Parasegetibacter sp. NRK P23: one gene and its partners. The protein of the gene in region 2 interacts with the protein of the main gene of each other region in a pairwise test. Links are inferred from orthologs where the notes say so. Each region holds a gene or a part of one and is shown on either strand. Other genes may lie near its edges.

Region 1 (3,983 bases), 1.1 Mb from region 2 along the record:
GACTACAGGAACCAGCAGCCCTTCATCCACGGCAACGGCTACGCCGATGTTCACGTGGTGGTTGGTGCGGATCTTGTCGCCCAGCCAGCTGCTGTTCACAGCGGGATGTTGTTTCAGCGAAAGCGCCACGGCTTTCAGCACCATATCGTTGAAGGAAATTTTTACGGGAGCGGTTTCATTCATTTTGGCGCGGCTTTCCACGGCTTTGTCCATATCAATAGACATCGTAACGTAGAAGTGCGGTGCGGTGAACAGGCTTTCGCTGAGGCGCTTGGCGATTACCTTGCGCATTTGCGAAACAGGCTTCTCGTCGAAGCTTTCCTGGCCGTATACTGCAGGAGCGGCGGTTGTTTTTGCAGCAGGGGCGGCAGAAGCTTTTTCAGCGGCGGGAACATAATTGTCAACGTCGGATTTAACAATACGGCCATTGTCTCCTGTTCCGGTTACTTTGGTGATATCGATGCCTTTTTCAGCGGCGATCTTTTTGGCGAGTGGGGATGCTTTGATCCTTCCGTCGCTGGAAACATTTTCAGAAGTGGTATCACTTTCCTTATTGGTATCTTCCTTTTTGCTTTCTACGGAAGAGGCGGGTGTACCTGTGGCACCTTTCACGTCACCTTCTCCTTTGGCTTCGATGCCACCGCCTTTGGCTGCGGCAACGATCGCGTCCACATTTGTTTTATCATTTCCGATGATGCAGAGCAGGGCGTTAACAGGAACTTTGTCGCCTTTTTCAGCGCCAATATAAAGCAGGGTGCCATCTTTATAACTTTCCAGTTCCATGGTCGCCTTATCGGTTTCCACTTCCGCAAGCAATTCTCCTTTTTTAACGGAGTCGCCCACTTTTTTATGCCAGGCGGCGATCACGCCTTCTGTCATGGTATCGCTGAGACGTGGCATCAGGATGGCTTCTTCCACAGTGGCCAGGTCCATACCGGAAGCCGCGGTTTTTTCAGCCTTAGGTGCTTCCGTTTGCGCTTCAGCTTTGGGTGCTTCTTCTTTTGTTGCTTCGGATTTCTTTTCGGCTGCGGGAGCGGCTTGTCCGCCATTTTGCTTCACGAGATCATCTACATTTTCCCCTGGTTTTCCGAGGATGGCCAGCAAAGCGTTCACGTCCACTTTTTCTCCATTCTGGGCACCCACGTACAGGAGCGTACCGTCCTGGTAGCTTTCCAGTTCCATGGTGGCCTTATCGGTTTCAACTTCAGCCAGTAAATCTCCTTTCTTAACGGTATCACCCACTTTTTTGTGCCAGGCGGCTATCACACCTTCGGTCATGGTATCGCTCAGGCGGGGCATGAGTATCACTTCAGCCATAAAAAGATAATCGTTTTTAGTTGTTCGATTGCATGTGTTTCCCGGTTTCCCGGTACCCATTTGCTTAATGGAAGGCCGAAATTACAGGAAAAAGGCGAATTATGGTGCAGCGGTTCCCATAATTGGCTCAGCCTTTACCGGAAGCACAGATCATACACTGATAGGATCTTAGCACCAGTAAAGGCTGATGGTCGGAAAGCAATTCCGGAACGAATGTAGGGAAAGCTTTTGTTAAGAAAATGAAAATGGTTTTTACCTTATCATTAAACGGTGTTTTTACATTTCTGATCAGGGTGTTTTCACCGAAAATTAATCTACTTCGAGCCGGAGTTTTATCCGCAAATCGTTGATCAGTGGGTATTGTTCGGCCATCTGCATGAATACCTCGCGTGGTGTGAGCGGCCGTTCGAATTTCAGGCCGAGGTCTGCTCTTTGCTCAATCACCACGGTGAAAAGCAACCTGTTGTTGCAGAACTTCTCCTGCAGGTATTCCGCGAGTTCCCGCTTTTCAGCATCAATAAAGCGGGCCATGATATTGTCGCCGGTAACTACTTCAAAGTTTTCATCGTCCAGGATACGCAGTTCGGATAATTCGAAACTTTGTACGGCTGGGTTTTTCGCTTCCCTTAATTTGTTGGCGAAGCCCTGCCAGTGTTCTTTCAACAGTTCCTGCGTAAGGGCGATGCGTTCTTTTTTCTCGGAAGGGCCGCTGTTTCTTGCCGCGATCTCCTGCCGGAGTTTACTCAGTGAGCTGAGTTTCAGTCCTCCGCCATTAGGTGGAGCAGGTGCGGTAACTGTAGCGGGTTTGACGGCTGCGCTGGGGGCTCCCGTTTGTATTGGTGTTGTTGGAGTTTGGAAAGCGGCCGGTTGAGTATTTGCTGAAGGTGCCGCCGCAGCCTGTGTAGCAGTGGTTGCAACTGGCTTCGGTGTGGCTGATGTTTCCACAATCAGTTTCGCGCCTGAAACCGGTTTTTTCTCTGGAGCGGGTGCCAGTGAAACCGTTCTGAACGCCAGCGGCCGGTCAGTTATTTTTTTTTTATCCGGGCCGGAGCCGCCATCGGTAATTTCTATCGCCTGCTGGAGGTAACAGAGTTTGATGAGGGTAAGTTCTATGTGGAGGCGCTTGTTCCTGGCGCCGCGGTATTGTATTTCCGCATCGGAAAGCAGGTTCAGCGCACTCACCAGCAGGGAAGCGCTGACGGCCCCAGCCATGGTTACATAACGGTCTTTGAAACTCTCCACCACATCCAGCAGTGACGCCACTTTCGGGTCTTTGCACACCAGCAGGTTCCGGATGAATTCGGCCAGCCCGTTCAATACGGTATCGCCTTCAAAACCTTTCCGGTTGATCTCGTCGAACATCAGGAGCGCCGAAGATACATCCTGCTTCAGCATGGCGTCCATGAGCCGGAAATAATAATCCGCGTCCAGGATATTGAGGTGCTCCAGGGTATTCGTGTAGCTAAGTTCCCCGTTGGTGAAACTCACGATCTTGTCCATGATGCTCAGCGCGTCGCGCATACAACCTTCACTTTTCTGGGCGATCAGTTGCAGGGCGGCCATTTCCGCTTTCACTGCTTCTTTCTCACATATCTCGTTGAGGTGGTCGGCGGTATCCTGGGTGGTGATCCGTTTGAAATCGAAAATCTGGCAACGGGAAAGGATCGTGGGCAGTATCTTATGTTTTTCCGTGGTGGCCAGGATAAAAATGGCATACGGAGGCGGTTCTTCCAGTGTTTTCAGGAAGGCGTTGAAGGCCGAGGAACTGAGCATGTGCACCTCATCGATGATGTACACCTTGTACTCCCCCGCCTGTGGCGCGAAACGTACTTGTTCCACCAGTGTACGGATATCGTCCACCGAGTTGTTGGAGGCGGCATCCAGTTCATGGATATTCAGCGAGGCCCCATCGTTGAAGGATACACAGGAATGACAGGTATTGCAGGCTTCCCCATCTTCTCCGGGATGCGCACAGTTGATGGTCTTGGCCAGGATACGCGCGCAGGTGGTCTTCCCCACACCCCGCGGACCACAAAACAAAAAGGCATGCGCCAGTTGTTTGTTGCGGATCGCGTTCTTTAAGGTGGTGGTAATATGCTGCTGCCCCACAACGGTGCTGAAATTCTGTGGTCTGTACTTCCGGGCCGAAACGATGAACTTTTCCATTATGGTTGCAAGATAGAGATTTTACTTTTCAGGCAAACAGGTACGGTGTTTAAACCTGCGCTACATCCGTTATTTTCCGGGTCCCGGTCAGAGGATGGGGTGGCGCTCGAAAGGTTGGGTCCTGTCGAAATTGTACCGGTATGTGATCAGTTCCCGGGTCCGGAAGGAGTCTGGCAGGTTTTCGGCTACGTTGATCATTTTTGGGTTGAAATCGCCGATCCACTGCATTTCATATTCCGTGTAAGGGGTTTCCGGCTGCACCACTTTGGCGGTTTCTACAATAATATAGGCATCCACCCCCTTTGCCTGGTACTCGGGGATAATACCGAATACAATACCCGTTAATTTACGGCAGGGTTTGGTGGCTTTCACCCAAAGGAACTTCAACTTCGCGAGCAGGTTGAACTGCCCGTTCAGGTGTTTGAACCATTGGTTCAGATCGGGCAGGTTCACAAACAGTGCGATAGGTTTGTTGTTGTGGTAGGCAAACCAGATGATAC
Region 2 (9,632 bases):
AGCGGGATGCACAATACAAAAACGTGATCTTGCATGTGGTGTGGGAGCATGATGATAAAGCGCCCGATATTCCCGTGCTGGAAATGAAAGAAAGGGTCGCCTCCATATTGCTGGGACATTACGAAAAGCTGATGCGTCAGCCGGAAACGATTGCCTGTGCCCGTATGCTGCATAAAGTAAACCCCGAAGTATGGCGGGAATGGAAGGAAAAGTTATTGCACCGCAGAATGATGAGCAAGGCAAACCTGGTATGTATGATGTTACAGCAAAACAACAGCGATTGGGAAGAAGTGAACTGGTGGATGCTGGCCAGGGCCTTCGGACTGCCCGTAAACAGGGATGCTTTTGAAAATGTGTCGCGCTCCATTCCACTGAAAGTACTGATCAGGGAATCGTTTCATCCATTACGGGGAGAAGCCTTGTTGATGGGGCAGGCAGGAATGCTGGAAGGGAATTTCTGTGATGAATACCCACGTGCTTTACAGAAAGAGTTCAGGTTCCTCGAAAAAAAGTACAGGCTCAAACGGCCCGCGCTTCAGATGAAACTGCTAAGAATGAGACCCGCGGCCTTTCCAGGCATCAGGCTTTCACAACTGGCTGCGCTTGTACCGTTGCGGCAACGGCTGCTGCCCAGGTTCTGTGCGGCTGAAACCCTTGAGCAACTGAAGAAGATACTGGAATGTTCCGCCTCCCTTTATTGGGAAACCCATTATCGATTTGATGAAGCCTCCGGTGCCTGTGCAAAGAAAATGGGCGCACAGCTCTTCGAGTCGCTCGTATTGAATGCCGTAGCGCCTATGGTATTCGCTTATGGCGTCGTGCACCGGAAAAAAGAATTATTGGAAAGGGTGGGGAAGTGGCTTTGGGCACTGCAACCGGAAACCAACAACAGGATTACCGCATGGAACAAACTAGGTGTTGGCGCCAGTAACGCGGCCGACACACAGGCTTTGCTGGAATTGACCAACGAGTATTGCGCACCACGGAAATGCCTGGAATGCGGCATAGCCCAATCATTGCTCCTTATGGAAGAAGATACCTGGGGAGAAGAGGAGCCGCCGCCTTAAATCAGAACAGCGCGCCGGCGATACAGCCACACATCAAACAGGCAATGGTACCACCAATAAGTGCTTTAACGCCCAGTTCCGTAAGGTTCTTGCGTTGGTTGGGCGCCAGTTGGCTGATGCCCCCGATCTGTATTCCGATAGAAGCAAAGTTCGCGAAACCGCAAAGTGCATAGGTGGTAATGAGTATGGATTTGGGATCTGAAATGGCACCGGAACCTTTCATCTCTCCGAATGAGATGTAGGCCACAAATTCGTTGAAGATGGTTTTCTCGCCCAGCAGTTGCCCGACCTGGATCATTTCGGCACTGTTCACGCCAATCATCCACGCAACGGGGGAGAAGATGTAGCCGAGCAGCATTTGCAGGGAAAGGGAATCGTACCGGCCGTTGGTAAAACGGGCGATATCGTCGTTGATGCTGAACCAATGTCCTACGGAACCCAGTACCCAGTTGCAGAGGTACATGAGGGCGGTAAATACGATGAGCATAGCGCCTACGTTCACCGCCAGTTTAAGACCATCGGTCGTACCAAGGGAAATAGCGTCCAGGAAATTGTCGCCGATCTTTTCTTTGGGGACTTTTAATTCGCGGATCACATTACCGGTCTGAGGAAAAAGAAGTTTAGAGACAACGATGGCGGCAGGTGCGCTCATGATCGACTGGCTGAGCATGTGCAACGCGAAGTACTTTTGCTGATCGATGTCGTTGCCACCCAGAAAACCTACATAAGCCGCGAGTACGCTGCCCGCTGTGTTGGCCATGCCACCCACCATAATACAGAGTATCTCGGAACGGTTCATTTTATCGAGGAAGGGGCGGATCATCAACGGCGCTTCGGTCTGACCCAGGAATATGTTCGCAGCGGTAGATACACTCTCCGGCCCGGAGATACCCAGTTTTTTCAGGAGCCACGCGAATACGTACACGATTTTTTGCAGCACACCGAGATAGTACAACATGGCGGAGAGCGCGGCGAAAAAGATGATATTCGGCAATACCTGTACCGCGAACACGTAAGCCCAGTTCCCGGTAGGATCCGCCAGTTTGCCGAAGATGAACTCGGTGCCTTTGTGGCCAATGTTAATCAGTTCAACAAACTTATCCGATATCCATCCGAAGAATAGTTTAATGAAGTTCACCTTTAATACGCCCAGCGCGAAACATATTTGCGCCACCACGCCAATGCCTATGAGTCTCCAATTGATGGCCCTACGGTTGTTACTCAGGAGGTAACAGATAAAAAGAAGGAAGAACATGCCAATGGCACCGCGGCCCAGATTTTCCCAATGCAGCATCCGGTGTGTTTATTTCTGTTAGTAGGTAATAATCGGGGCAATATAGGGAAATATGGGCATAAAAAAAGCCATCCCGGAGGATGGCCCTGTATAGAAAGGAATTGTATTACAGGTGTGCGTTGATCTTCTCAACGAAACGGGCTTTCGGCTGTGCGCCTACCAGTTTGTCTACTACTTCACCACCTTTGATGAAAAGGATGGCGGGGATGCTGGTGATGCCGTATTTGGTGCTCAGTGCCATGTTGTTGTCAACATTCACTTTACCTACGTTTACTTTACCGTCATACTCCTTGCTCAGTTCTTCGATAACGGGTCCGATGGCACGGCAGGGGCCACACCATTCAGCCCAGAAGTCAACTACTGTCAGTTTATCGTTTTCCAGCACCTGGGTCTGGAAGTTCGTGTCGGTGAATTCTAAAGCCATAATGATTGATTTTATTTTGTTAGCTAATTTTATTTTTGATATAAGGCTGCAAATTTACACCCATTTGGCGAATTTGCCAGTTCTGTCAGTTTTACTGTGAATTCGTTAACACACGTACGTCAATTTCAGGATGCTCCTGTAAAAAGACGGCCATTTCGTCATTCATTTCAAAGCCGGTTTCACTTGTTAAAAGACTCACCCTTTTCTGTGCCGCATGGTCCAGGATATTGAACCTTATGCCGGTTTTGCCGGGGTAGGTCCTGAAGTTGTTTTCCAGGAATTCAATCAGTTCTGTGGAGACGCTTTTAGGAGACATGTCCAGGATAAGTTGTTTGGTCATGGTTTTCTTCAGCGTTTCCAGCAGGGTGATCTGCGACAATTTGAATTCAAAATTATCTTCCTGGTTGAACCTGTTCTTGAACGCTCCTACGATATGCAAAACCGTGCCCGGCGTGAAATAATCCTTGTACCGCACGTAATCTTCACCAAACAGCGCGATGTCCATTTTACCACTGTAATCTTCCACGTTGAATATGCCGAATTGTTTGCCCGTTTTGGTGAGCCGGTGTTGCGCATCTGTTACCAGGCCTGCCAGACGGAAACTCCTGTTCCTGTTGGTTTGCGTGAGGATGTTGTCCTTGTATTCATTGTATTCCGCGACGGGAGTTATGCCGAAATGGGTCATTTCAAAACGATAGTTGTCGAGCGGATGGCCACTGATAAAGATGCCTGTTACCTGCTTCTCATTGTCGAGTAATTCGATAAGACTCCATTCGGGACAAGGAAGTATTTTCGGTACCGCGATCTCAGGCATTTCCATGGCGCCGAACAGGCTGTTGCCCGTGTGTTGCTGGTTGCCCTGGTAAACGTTGCCGTATTTGATGATCTTTTCCAATCCATTGGTATTGTCTCCTGCCGGGGTATGAAAATACTGGGCACGGTGGAACTCCGGGAAACAATCGAACGCACCCGAATAAGCCAGGCATTCCATTGATTTTTTATTGACCGCGCGTTGGTTTACCCGGCGCACCAGGTCGAAGATGTTTTCATAAGGACCACCTTTCTTCCGCTCTTCAATAATACTTTCTATTGCCGCTTCACCCACTCCTTTTAATCCACCCAGCCCAAAGCGGATTTCCCCTTTTTTGTTCACGGCGAACCCTTTCTGGGATTCGTTGATATCCGGTCCAAGTACTTTCAACCCCATGCGCTTACACTCTTCCATGAAGAAGGTGATCTTTTCAATGCTTCCGGCGTTGTTCAATACCGAAGCCATGTATTCGCTGGGGTAATGCGCCTTTAAGTATGCCGTTTGATAGGCTACGAACGCATAGCAGGTAGAGTGTGATTTATTGAAGGCGTATTGTGCGAAGGCCTCCCAGTCGGTCCATATTTTATCCAGTATCTTTTCGTCGTGACCTTTTTCGGAAGCGCCTTTTACAAACTGGGCCTTCATTTTATCCAGTACCGCTTTCTGCTTTTTACCCATCGCTTTCCGCAGCACATCCGCATCTCCCTTCGAGAAGCCGGCCAGGCTCTGGCTCAGCAGCATCACCTGTTCCTGGTAAACGGTAATGCCGTATGTTTCGGCCAGGTATTCCTCCATTTCGGGGAGGTCATATACAATCTCCTCCGTGCCATGTTTCCGGGCGATAAAGTTGGGTATGTATGCGAGCGGCCCCGGACGGTACAGGGCGTTCATGGCGATCAGGTCAGCAAACTGGTCGGGCTTCAGTTCACGGAGGTACTTCTGCATGCCGGGACTTTCAAACTGGAACGTACCGTTTGTTTCGGCTTTCTGGTACAGTTCAAAAGTCTTCTGGTCATCAAGGGGAATTTCATCAATGGAAATGTCCACATCATAATTCTCCTTGATCATGCGCAGGGCGCCCTTAATGATGGTCAGCGTTTTCAGCCCGAGGAAGTCCATTTTGATAACGCCGGCGTCTTCGATGATACTGCCTTCAATCTGGGTTACCAGCAGGTCAGAGTCTTTTGCGGTGCTCACCGGGATAATATTCATCAGGTCTTCCGGGGCGATGATGATGCCCGCCGCGTGGATACCGGTGCTTCTTACTGAACCTTCCAGCCTTTCCGCTTCTTTCAATACCCTGGCCTGAATATCGTCTCCATGATAGATGCTCCGGAGTTTGCGTACGTTCTCCAGGTCCTCCGGACCAAGTCCTTCTTTCGCTTCCAGCGATTTTTCGCCATCTTTGGCCGTAAGCGGGGCCTGTAAAACCCGACCCAGTTCTATGCCCGGTTTATCGGGCACCAGTTTGGCCAGCATGTTTGAGTCGGAGAGGGGCAGGTCGAGTACCCGCGCCACGTCTTTGATACTCATTTTGGCGGCCATCGTACCATAGGTGATGATCTGCGCCACCTGGTTCTTTCCATATTTATCTACCACATATTCGATTACCCGCTGGCGGCCTTCGTCGTCGAAGTCCGTATCAATATCGGGCATGCTCTTCCTGTCGGGGTTGAGGAACCTTTCGAAAAGGAGATTGTATTTGATGGGGTCGATATTGGTGATGCCTATGCAATAAGCTACGGCGCTTCCAGCCGCGGAACCACGTCCGGGGCCAATGAATACGCCCATATCGCGCCCTGCCTTGATAAAATCACTAACAATCAGGAAGTAACCGGCGAACCCCATCGTTTTGATGGTGAACAGTTCAAAATCCAGTCGTTCCGTAATATCCGGGGTCAGTTCTGAATAACGTTGCCGCGCGCCTTCATAAGTAAGGTAATGCAGGTATTCCCATTGGTTGAGGTTGTTGTCCTCGTGGACCTGGAACTCCTTCGGAATAGGGAACGCGGGCAGCAGGATGTCCTTTTTCAGGTTCAGCAATTCCACTCTTTCTACCACCATTTCGGTATTGCTGATAGATTGTGGGATATCGCTGAAAAGGGTCGCCATCTCCTCCGGACTCTTGAAATAGAATTGGTCGTTCGGGAATTTAAACCTCCGGTTTTTGATCTGTGTTTCATCGTTCACGAAATCATCGAACCCAGGGGTTGACTGCTTTTCACCGGTATTGATGCACAACAGGATATCGTGGGCGTTGTAATCATCACGGTCCGTATAGTGGGAATCATTCGTGGCGATTACCGGAACATCATACTTTTTGGAGAAACGCATGAGCGTTTCGTTGATCACTTCCTGTTCTTTGATGTTGTGGCGTTGCAATTCTATAAAAAAGTCTTCGCCAAAAAGATCCAGCCACCATTTGAATTCTTTCTCTGCGGCTTCTTCACCATCGTGAAGAATGGTTTGCGGCACGTAAGCGCCGATGCAGCAGGTAGTGGCGATCAGTCCTTCATGGTATTTTTCGATCAGGGATTTATCGATCCGGGGATATTTGCTGTACAGTCCTTCCGTATAACCCAGTGAAGTTAACTTGATGAGGTTGGCGTAACCTTTGGCATTCTTGGCCAGCAGCACCTGGTGGTAACGTTCATCACGTACTTCTTTGGTGAACTGCTTGCGGAAACGATCCTCTACCACATAAAACTCACAGCCAACAATGGGCTTTACTTTTAGCGAACCGTCTTCATTTTTATGTTTATAAGCCTCGCTCACGAATTCGAAGGCCCCGAACATGTTTCCGTGGTCGGTGATGGCCAGCGCCGGCATATTGTGTTTGATCGCTTTTTTATAGAGCGCCTGGATGGATGCAGCGCCATCCAACAAAGAAAACTGAGTATGTACGTGTAAATGTGAGAATTTCATTCGAACCTGTTTTGCCGCCCGGTTACTTCCGTTAATATGATCTTTCCAGGAAATTCCGGGCGAACTGCAAATAAACAATAAACCAGAGAGTTAACACGAACTGAACGGCCTAAAGTTACGCACATGTGTTGTTTCACTGCATTGATATTAGCTATATGCAGATAGAGCATTAAATCGGGTGAAATCAGGGTTTTTCTAATCGCTGACCCCGTTTTTTGCCCACTTAAATACCGTTAAAATCTTTTTTGCCTTTGGGGAATGTACTTTATCCGGCTTATGCTGTCCAAAGCCAGAACGGTCAACTGTTTCACCCTTGAAACAAGTCTCGGTTACCCGAGTTGACCCGGTGCCACCGATATCATTTTCCCCGGCTGCTGACCGTGTTCCGACCCAGTGTATCCCCGTTAAAACACCGTATCAGGCCCGCTTTCCCTATATTTGCATGGTTCTTGCTAACCGAATGTGAATTTTAAAATCAGTCTTTTGAAATACCTGAGCATATTTCTTGCCGCCGGCATTGCATTGACAGGATGCGGAACCGCCCGTGTTGCAAAAGGAACCAGTCCGAAAACAGCCGCAACGGGCCATTCACCTAAATTCCTCGATATTACCATCGAGCAGGAATCCACCACGAACAATCAGAAATTAACGGCATATAAAGCGGAAAAAACCAACATCCGTAAAAATACAGGAGTAGCCGATATCGAAAGCAGTAATTCCCTCCAGTTTAAATACGGTATCCTGATGGATGTGCCGGTGGAGGAACTGGCCAATCACGCCGCGCTTCCCTTCATTGAAGAATGGTATGGAACACCTTACAGGATGGGCGGCACCACAAAATCTGGTATCGACTGTTCCGCTTTCACGGTATTCTTCGCGTCTTCCGTCTACGGGCTATCCTTACCCCGCACCAGCAGGGAACAGCACGATGCCACACTGCCGGTAAAACGGGACGAGCTTACGGAAGGTGACCTGGTCTTCTTTTCCGCAAGGAGAAAGGGAACCATTGCGCACGTGGGCGTGTACCTGCGGAACAACAAATTCGTTCACGCCTCCACTTCCAGTGGCGTCATGATTTCCGATCTGGACGAGGCCTACTGGAAATCCCATTACATTGGCGCAGGAAGAATGAATGGATTGAATGCCAGTAAATAAGATATCATTTTTATTGCTTTTTTTTCGGTAAATAGAAATAGCTTCCTTAAATTGATGGCGTGAACTGAACGTCAACAATTTTAAGGATGGAAATCATACATGTTAGTGCAGAATGTTATCCTGTGGCCAAAGCCGGGGGACTGGGAGATGTGGTGGGCGCCCTGCCAAAATACCTCAATGCCGCAGGGCATATCGCAAAAGTGGTGATGCCGATGTACCGCACGAAATTTCTTTATGAGAATGAATGGGAACTGGTACATGAAGGCGGCGCTTATATGGGGAATAATTCCTTCCATTATAGTGTTATCAAAGAAAAAAACAATAAACTCGGCTTCGATTTATACCTGATCGATGTGAACGGACTCCTCGACAGGGAACGCATCTACGGTTATTATGATGACACCGAAAGGTTTCTTTCCTTCCAGATCGCTTTCTGCGACTGGTTATCAAGATGGAACCACCGTCCGGATGTGGTGCATGTGCACGACCACCATACCGCACTGATTCCTTTCATGCTGCAACATTGTTACGCGTACCGTCATCTTGCAGCCATTCCAACCGTACTTACGATTCACAACGCGCAATACCAGGGCTGGTTTGGCTGGGACAAACAACACCTTATTCCGCCTTATGATTCCTGGAAATGGGGTATGCTGGACTGGAACAATACCGTCAACCCCCTGGCCTGCGGTATCAAATGCGCCAGTCGCGTTACTACGGTAAGCTGGAGCTACCTGGAAGAATTACAGGGTGCCGCGAACGGCCTGGAATCTTTGCTCCGCGCAGAAAGGGGGAAAAGCGTTGGCATACTGAATGGTATTGATGATAAGATATGGGATCCCGCAACGGATACTTATTTGCAGGACCATTACAATATTTCGGGTATGGCTAAGGGTAAGCTGGGCAATAAAAAAACGCTTTGCGAAGTGTTTGGACTGAACCCTCAGAAGCCTTTGTTTGTATTTATCGGTAGACTGGTGGGAGAGAAGGCCGCCGATCTGCTGCCTGGAGCCATCGAAGACGCATTTTATTATATAGGGAGAAATATGAACATCCTGGTGCTGGGTAGTGGGGAACCCTGGGTGGAAAGCAGGCTGCTGGAATTGAAAGAGAAGTACGCCGGGGATTACAATGTATTTATAGGTTACAATGAGACCCTGAGCCACCAGATGTATGCCGGAGCCGACTTTCTTCTAATGCCCAGCAGAGTTGAACCCTGCGGATTAAACCAGATGTATGCCATGCGCTACGGCACCATTCCGCTGGTGCGCGATACCGGCGGGCTCCGGGATACCGTGATCGATATCGGCGACCACCAGGGCTATGGCATCCGGTTCCGCGAAGCCACTGTTGGGGAATTGACGCACGCCATGTACCGGGCACTGGATTTGTATAAAAACAAAGAGCAACTGGGAAATGTAAGAGCATATATGATGAAACTCGATTTCAGTTGGGACAAAAGCGCAGAACAATATTGTAACGTATATCAATCCATAATAAGCTGAGCCATTCAGCATCAAATACCATAGTATGAGTAAATCTGTCCTGGCTGTAATCCTGGGCGGCGGCGCCGGAACCCGCCTTTATCCCCTTACAGCAACGCGAAGCAAGCCAGCCGTCCCCATCGCAGGTAAATACCGTCTGGTGGACATTCCCATTTCCAATTGTATGAACTCGGGCATTACCCGCATGTTCGTGCTTACCCAGTTCAATTCCGCCTCCCTCAATAAACACATTAAGAATACTTACCATTTCAGTATTTTCAGCAGCGCTTTCGTGGATATTCTTGCCGCTGAACAAACGCCCGATAACCCTTCCTGGTACCAGGGTACGGCTGATGCGGTACGGAAATCGTTGCGCCACCTCCAGCAACATGAAGCCGATTATATCCTCATCCTTTCCGGTGACCAGCTTTACCAGATGGATTTCAATGAAATGTTGGAGAACCACATCAAC
Region 3 (3,836 bases), 1.9 Mb from region 2 along the record:
GAAGAATACCGCGCCCTGCGTGGCTTATATCTCTTATAAATTACTCGCCCTCGACCCGGAAGCCACACTCATCTGCGCACCGGCCGATCACCTCATTCTCGATAACATCGGTTTCAATAAAGTGTGCATCGAGGCCCAGGGCTTCGTAAAGGAACACAACGCCCTCGTTACACTCGGCATTAAGCCCACCCACCCCAATACAGGATACGGTTATATCCAGTATGAAATGCAGGCGGTTTCGCATAACGTTTATAAGGTGAAGACCTTCACAGAAAAACCGAACCTGGAACTGGCCAAAACATTCCTCCAGAGCGGAGACTTTCTCTGGAACGCAGGCATCTTCGTGTGGATGGTGAAAAACCTTGTTCAGGCCTTTGAACAACACCTCCCGGAAATGCACGAAATGTTCTTCCTGGAAAAAGAAAACCTCACCGGCACAGAAGAAAAGAACGCGCTGGAAAGAATCTACCCCCAGTGTACCAATATCTCCATCGACTACGGTATCATGGAAAAGGCCTCGAATGTATACGTGATCCCCTCTTCCTTCGGCTGGAGTGATCTCGGTACATGGGCCAGTGCTTACGATAACCTTAAAAAGGACCACCTTGCCAACGCCATCGCCTCCCAACAGGTGATGGTCATCGACTCCGCGCGCTGCATGGTGCATGCACCGGAAGATAAACTGCTCGTTTTACAAGGCCTCGACGATTTTATTATCGTAGATACGGAGGATGTATTGCTGATCTGTAAAAAAGACAAAGAGCAGGAGATCAAGGAATATGTGGCCGAAGTAAAACGCAACAAAGGCGACAGGTTCCTCTAAGGATAACTTCAACATTAACAGAACGCTAACTTAGTTCAAGGTTAAATTTGAAGGAGTGGACCGCCCCATTCCATACTTTTCCAGCATCGACGAGGCATTCCGAAAAAATGCCAGCATCCATGCCATAAAGCCCCATTTTGAGCTTTATGAACTGGAGCAATATCCCGTACAGGAGGTACCCGAAATCAAACCGTTCCGGCTCAACGCCTATGTGATCGGCTTTATCACCAGCGGCACTGCAAGGCTTACCATCAATTCAAATGAATATGAGATCAAACGCGGAAGCCTGTATTTCTCTTCGCCCTGGGATATCCGTGCCTACAATAAAATGAGCGACTGGAAAGGCTTTCTGCTGTTCTTTACGCCCGATTATCTTTCCCAGTTCCAGTTTACCGAGAACAGTTTGCATGAAATGGATTTTTTCCAGCCCGATGCGCAGGTGGTGCTGTCGTTGGAGGAAGAAAGAACCTGCCAGCTCGAAGAATGGTTCCTGCGGATAAAAACTGAATTGAACAGCGGCCATCCCCACAGCATGAAGGTCCTGTTCCACTACATCCATATTCTGCTCTACAAATGCAGGGAACTCTACCAGGAGATCTTGCCGTTGAACGACAGGCAACGCACGCCTGTTCCCGCGCTTTTCCTCGAAAAACTCAACCGCTATTTCACCGAAATGGCGGCCAGCCAGGCGGAGGGCCAGGTCACCATCCAGCAGATTGCGGATGAAATGCACCTTCACCCGCATTATGTAAGTGATCTCATCAAAAAACAAACGGGCAAAACGGCCACGCAGATCATCCGCGAAAGGTATGTGCAGGAAGCGAAAACATTGTTGCGGAATACAAAGATGTCGGTTTCCGAAATCTCTTACCACCTGCATTTTAAGGATACCTCCAACTTCACGAAATTCTTCAAGAACGTTGCCGGGGTTACCCCGAAAGCGTTCCGGGAAAAAGGCCCGGGCATCATGCCGTAAATACCTTTCCTTCTGCACCAGCTACCTGCGGAAATATAACCTGAAGGTTAACTTTGAAATATCACATTGTGAATTATCAGGCCTATGGCCCTTAGATAGAAGAATTTCTTCATGTTGGTTTTAGGGTGGGTTCACTACTATGCGGCGTCCGGGTTTCCGGGCGCTGCTTTTTTGTGGGCTAATGAGCGGGAAATTTCTTTTGCAGAAGGGCCACCGCTTGCTCGAGCGTCTCCTCTTTTTTCGCGAAGCAGAAGCGCAATACCCGGTCATCGGTGCCGTCCAGGTAAAATGCGGAAACGGGGATAGCCGCTACACCGGCTTCGGTGGTGAGCCGTTTTGCGAATGCGATAGCGGGTTCTTTGCTGATGTTTTCGTAGGAAAAGCACTGAAAATAACTGCCGTGACTTGCTAAGGGTGTGAAAGCCGTTGCCGCCATGAGTTGACCGAAATAAATTTTCTTTTGCTCCATGAAACCGGAGAGCCCCAAATATGTCCATGGGTCAGAAAAATAAGCTGTGAGCGCAACCTGGGCCGGACTGAAACAACTGAAACAGTTGAACTGGTGCACCTTGCGGAACTCCCTCATTAAATCCGGCGGCGCCACGCAATAACCCAGCTTCCAGCCCGTGCAATGGAACACTTTCCCGAAAGAAAAACAAACGAATGCGCGCGCCAGCAAATCGGGATACCTGAGCATTGAAAGGTGTTGCTTCCCATTATAAACAAGGTGTTCGTACACTTCATCTGAAAGCAATAAGATATCGGTTCCCGCCACCAGTTCGCGGAGCGCTGCAATATCTTCTGCTGAAAGTACCGCTCCTGTTGGATTGTGTGGAGAATTTAGAACGATCATGCGGGTGCGGGGTGTAATCTTTTCTTTTACTTTCTCCCAGTTGATGCGATAATCGGGGAACTCCAGGTTAACGAATACCGGCGTGGCGCCGTTGAGTTCAATATTGGGAACATAACTATCATAGCAGGGCTGGAACACGATGACTTCATCGCCGGGACGCAGTACCGCCGTGAAGGCGGAGTAGATGGCGTAAGTACCGCCCGGCGTAATGGTGATCATGGTTTCGGGATGCACTTCCGCCTGGTAAAGGAGTTTTATTTTTTTCGCCAGCACTTCCCGTAACGGCGCATATCCGTTGGTGTGGGTGTATTGGTTCCAGCCATCCAGCATGGCGCGGTGCACCAATTCCGGGAGTGCGGGTTCCATTGGAAAATCAGGAAAACCCTGTCCCAGGTTCACGGCCTTGTGTTCCGCTGCCAGTGCGCTCATCACGGTAAAGATGGTGGTGCCTACATTGGGCAGTTTGGAGGTAAACATCATGTTATTTTGTTTGCGCGACTTCTTTCAATAATAGTTCAGGTTCATTCGTGGTGATATACCTGAATTGCTTGTCTAAGAGCCAGCGCATGGTGGCGGCATCGTTTACGGTCCATGCGTTCAATACAATCTTGTTGGCGTGGGCGCTTTCGATCCATTTGGGATTTTTTTGGAAAACGGAGAAATGGTAATCCGCACCTGATATGCCATCTGCCTTTAATTGTTCGGGACTTTTATCTCCGTTGAGGTATTGGGAAGGAATGCCGGGCTGAAGCCGGTGCAATGTTTTGAGGATATCGTAATCGAAACTGATGTACACGATCCAGGGCTGCGCCTTCAGTTCTTCCACCATTTTCGCCACGGCGGCGGCGGTTTTCTGACCACGTTCTTTGCTGACGGAAGACGGTTTTATTTCCAGCACCAGACGTGTGGAGCGTTGCCGCATACCGGTTTGAAGGTATTCCCGTACAGTGGGGATGGGCTCTCCGTTCGGCAGTTTTTTTGAAAGAAGTTCCTGGTAAGTACTTTTCTCGATGTGCATGCCGAAAAAAGTGTGATCGTGGTTCACCACGAGGGAATCATCTGCGGTAAGGTGCACGTCGAACTCCGATCCTTCGCAACGCAGTGCGATGGCCTCCTTCAGTGCCGCGATAGAGTTCTCAGGAAGTCCTTTGGCTTTGAAGGCGCCGCGGTGCGCCACTGTTTTG

The links.
Region 1: the proteins of dnaE (region 2) and M4J38_RS03445 interact in binary tests that used the Escherichia coli proteins (3 or more experiments, as listed by UniProt). The link is inferred for Parasegetibacter sp. NRK P23 from one-to-one orthologs.
Region 3: the proteins of dnaE (region 2) and M4J38_RS15445 interact in binary tests that used the Escherichia coli proteins (3 or more experiments, as listed by UniProt). The link is inferred for Parasegetibacter sp. NRK P23 from one-to-one orthologs.

Annotation. Positions count from the first base shown.
Region 1 is NZ_JAMDLG010000001.1:855,334-859,316, reverse strand. Bases 1,056-3,983 are described here. They hold M4J38_RS03445 (DNA polymerase III subunit gamma/tau), read right to left. Parts: upstream 3,484-3,983; coding sequence 1,627-3,483; downstream 1,056-1,626. Other genes in these bases: M4J38_RS03440 (hypothetical protein), read right to left, coding at 3,571-3,983; M4J38_RS03450 (pyruvate dehydrogenase complex dihydrolipoamide acetyltransferase), read right to left, coding at 1,056-1,317. In the rest of the region: more of M4J38_RS03450, read right to left, coding at 1-1,055. UniProt on the Escherichia coli protein: Part of the beta sliding clamp loading complex, which hydrolyzes ATP to load the beta clamp onto primed DNA to form the DNA replication pre-initiation complex.
Region 2 is NZ_JAMDLG010000001.1:1,945,649-1,955,280, reverse strand. The notes cover bases 2,677-6,920. They hold dnaE (DNA polymerase III subunit alpha), read right to left. Parts: upstream 6,522-6,920; coding sequence 2,877-6,521; downstream 2,677-2,876. Other genes in these bases: trxA (thioredoxin), read right to left, coding at 2,677-2,800. Outside these bases: M4J38_RS07965 (DUF2851 family protein), read left to right, coding at 1-1,067; M4J38_RS07960 (NupC/NupG family nucleoside CNT transporter), read right to left, coding at 1,069-2,361; more of trxA, read right to left, coding at 2,468-2,676; M4J38_RS07945 (C40 family peptidase), read left to right, coding at 7,005-7,676; M4J38_RS07940 (glycogen synthase), read left to right, coding at 7,763-9,181; M4J38_RS07935 (glucose-1-phosphate adenylyltransferase), read left to right, coding at 9,207-9,632. UniProt on the Escherichia coli protein: DNA polymerase III is a complex, multichain enzyme responsible for most of the replicative synthesis in bacteria. This DNA polymerase also exhibits 3' to 5' exonuclease activity. The alpha chain is the DNA polymerase catalytic subunit.
Region 3 is NZ_JAMDLG010000001.1:3,808,461-3,812,296, reverse strand. The notes cover bases 1,056-3,836. They hold M4J38_RS15445 (methionine aminotransferase), read right to left. Parts: upstream 3,133-3,836; coding sequence 1,978-3,132; downstream 1,056-1,977. Other genes in these bases: M4J38_RS15440 (glycerophosphodiester phosphodiesterase family protein), read right to left, coding at 3,134-3,836; M4J38_RS15450 (AraC family transcriptional regulator), read left to right, coding at 1,056-1,799. Outside these bases: M4J38_RS15455 (mannose-1-phosphate guanylyltransferase), read left to right, coding at 1-823; more of M4J38_RS15450, read left to right, coding at 879-1,055. UniProt on the Escherichia coli protein: Shows aminotransferase activity with methionine and histidine as substrates, and to a lesser extent also with phenylalanine.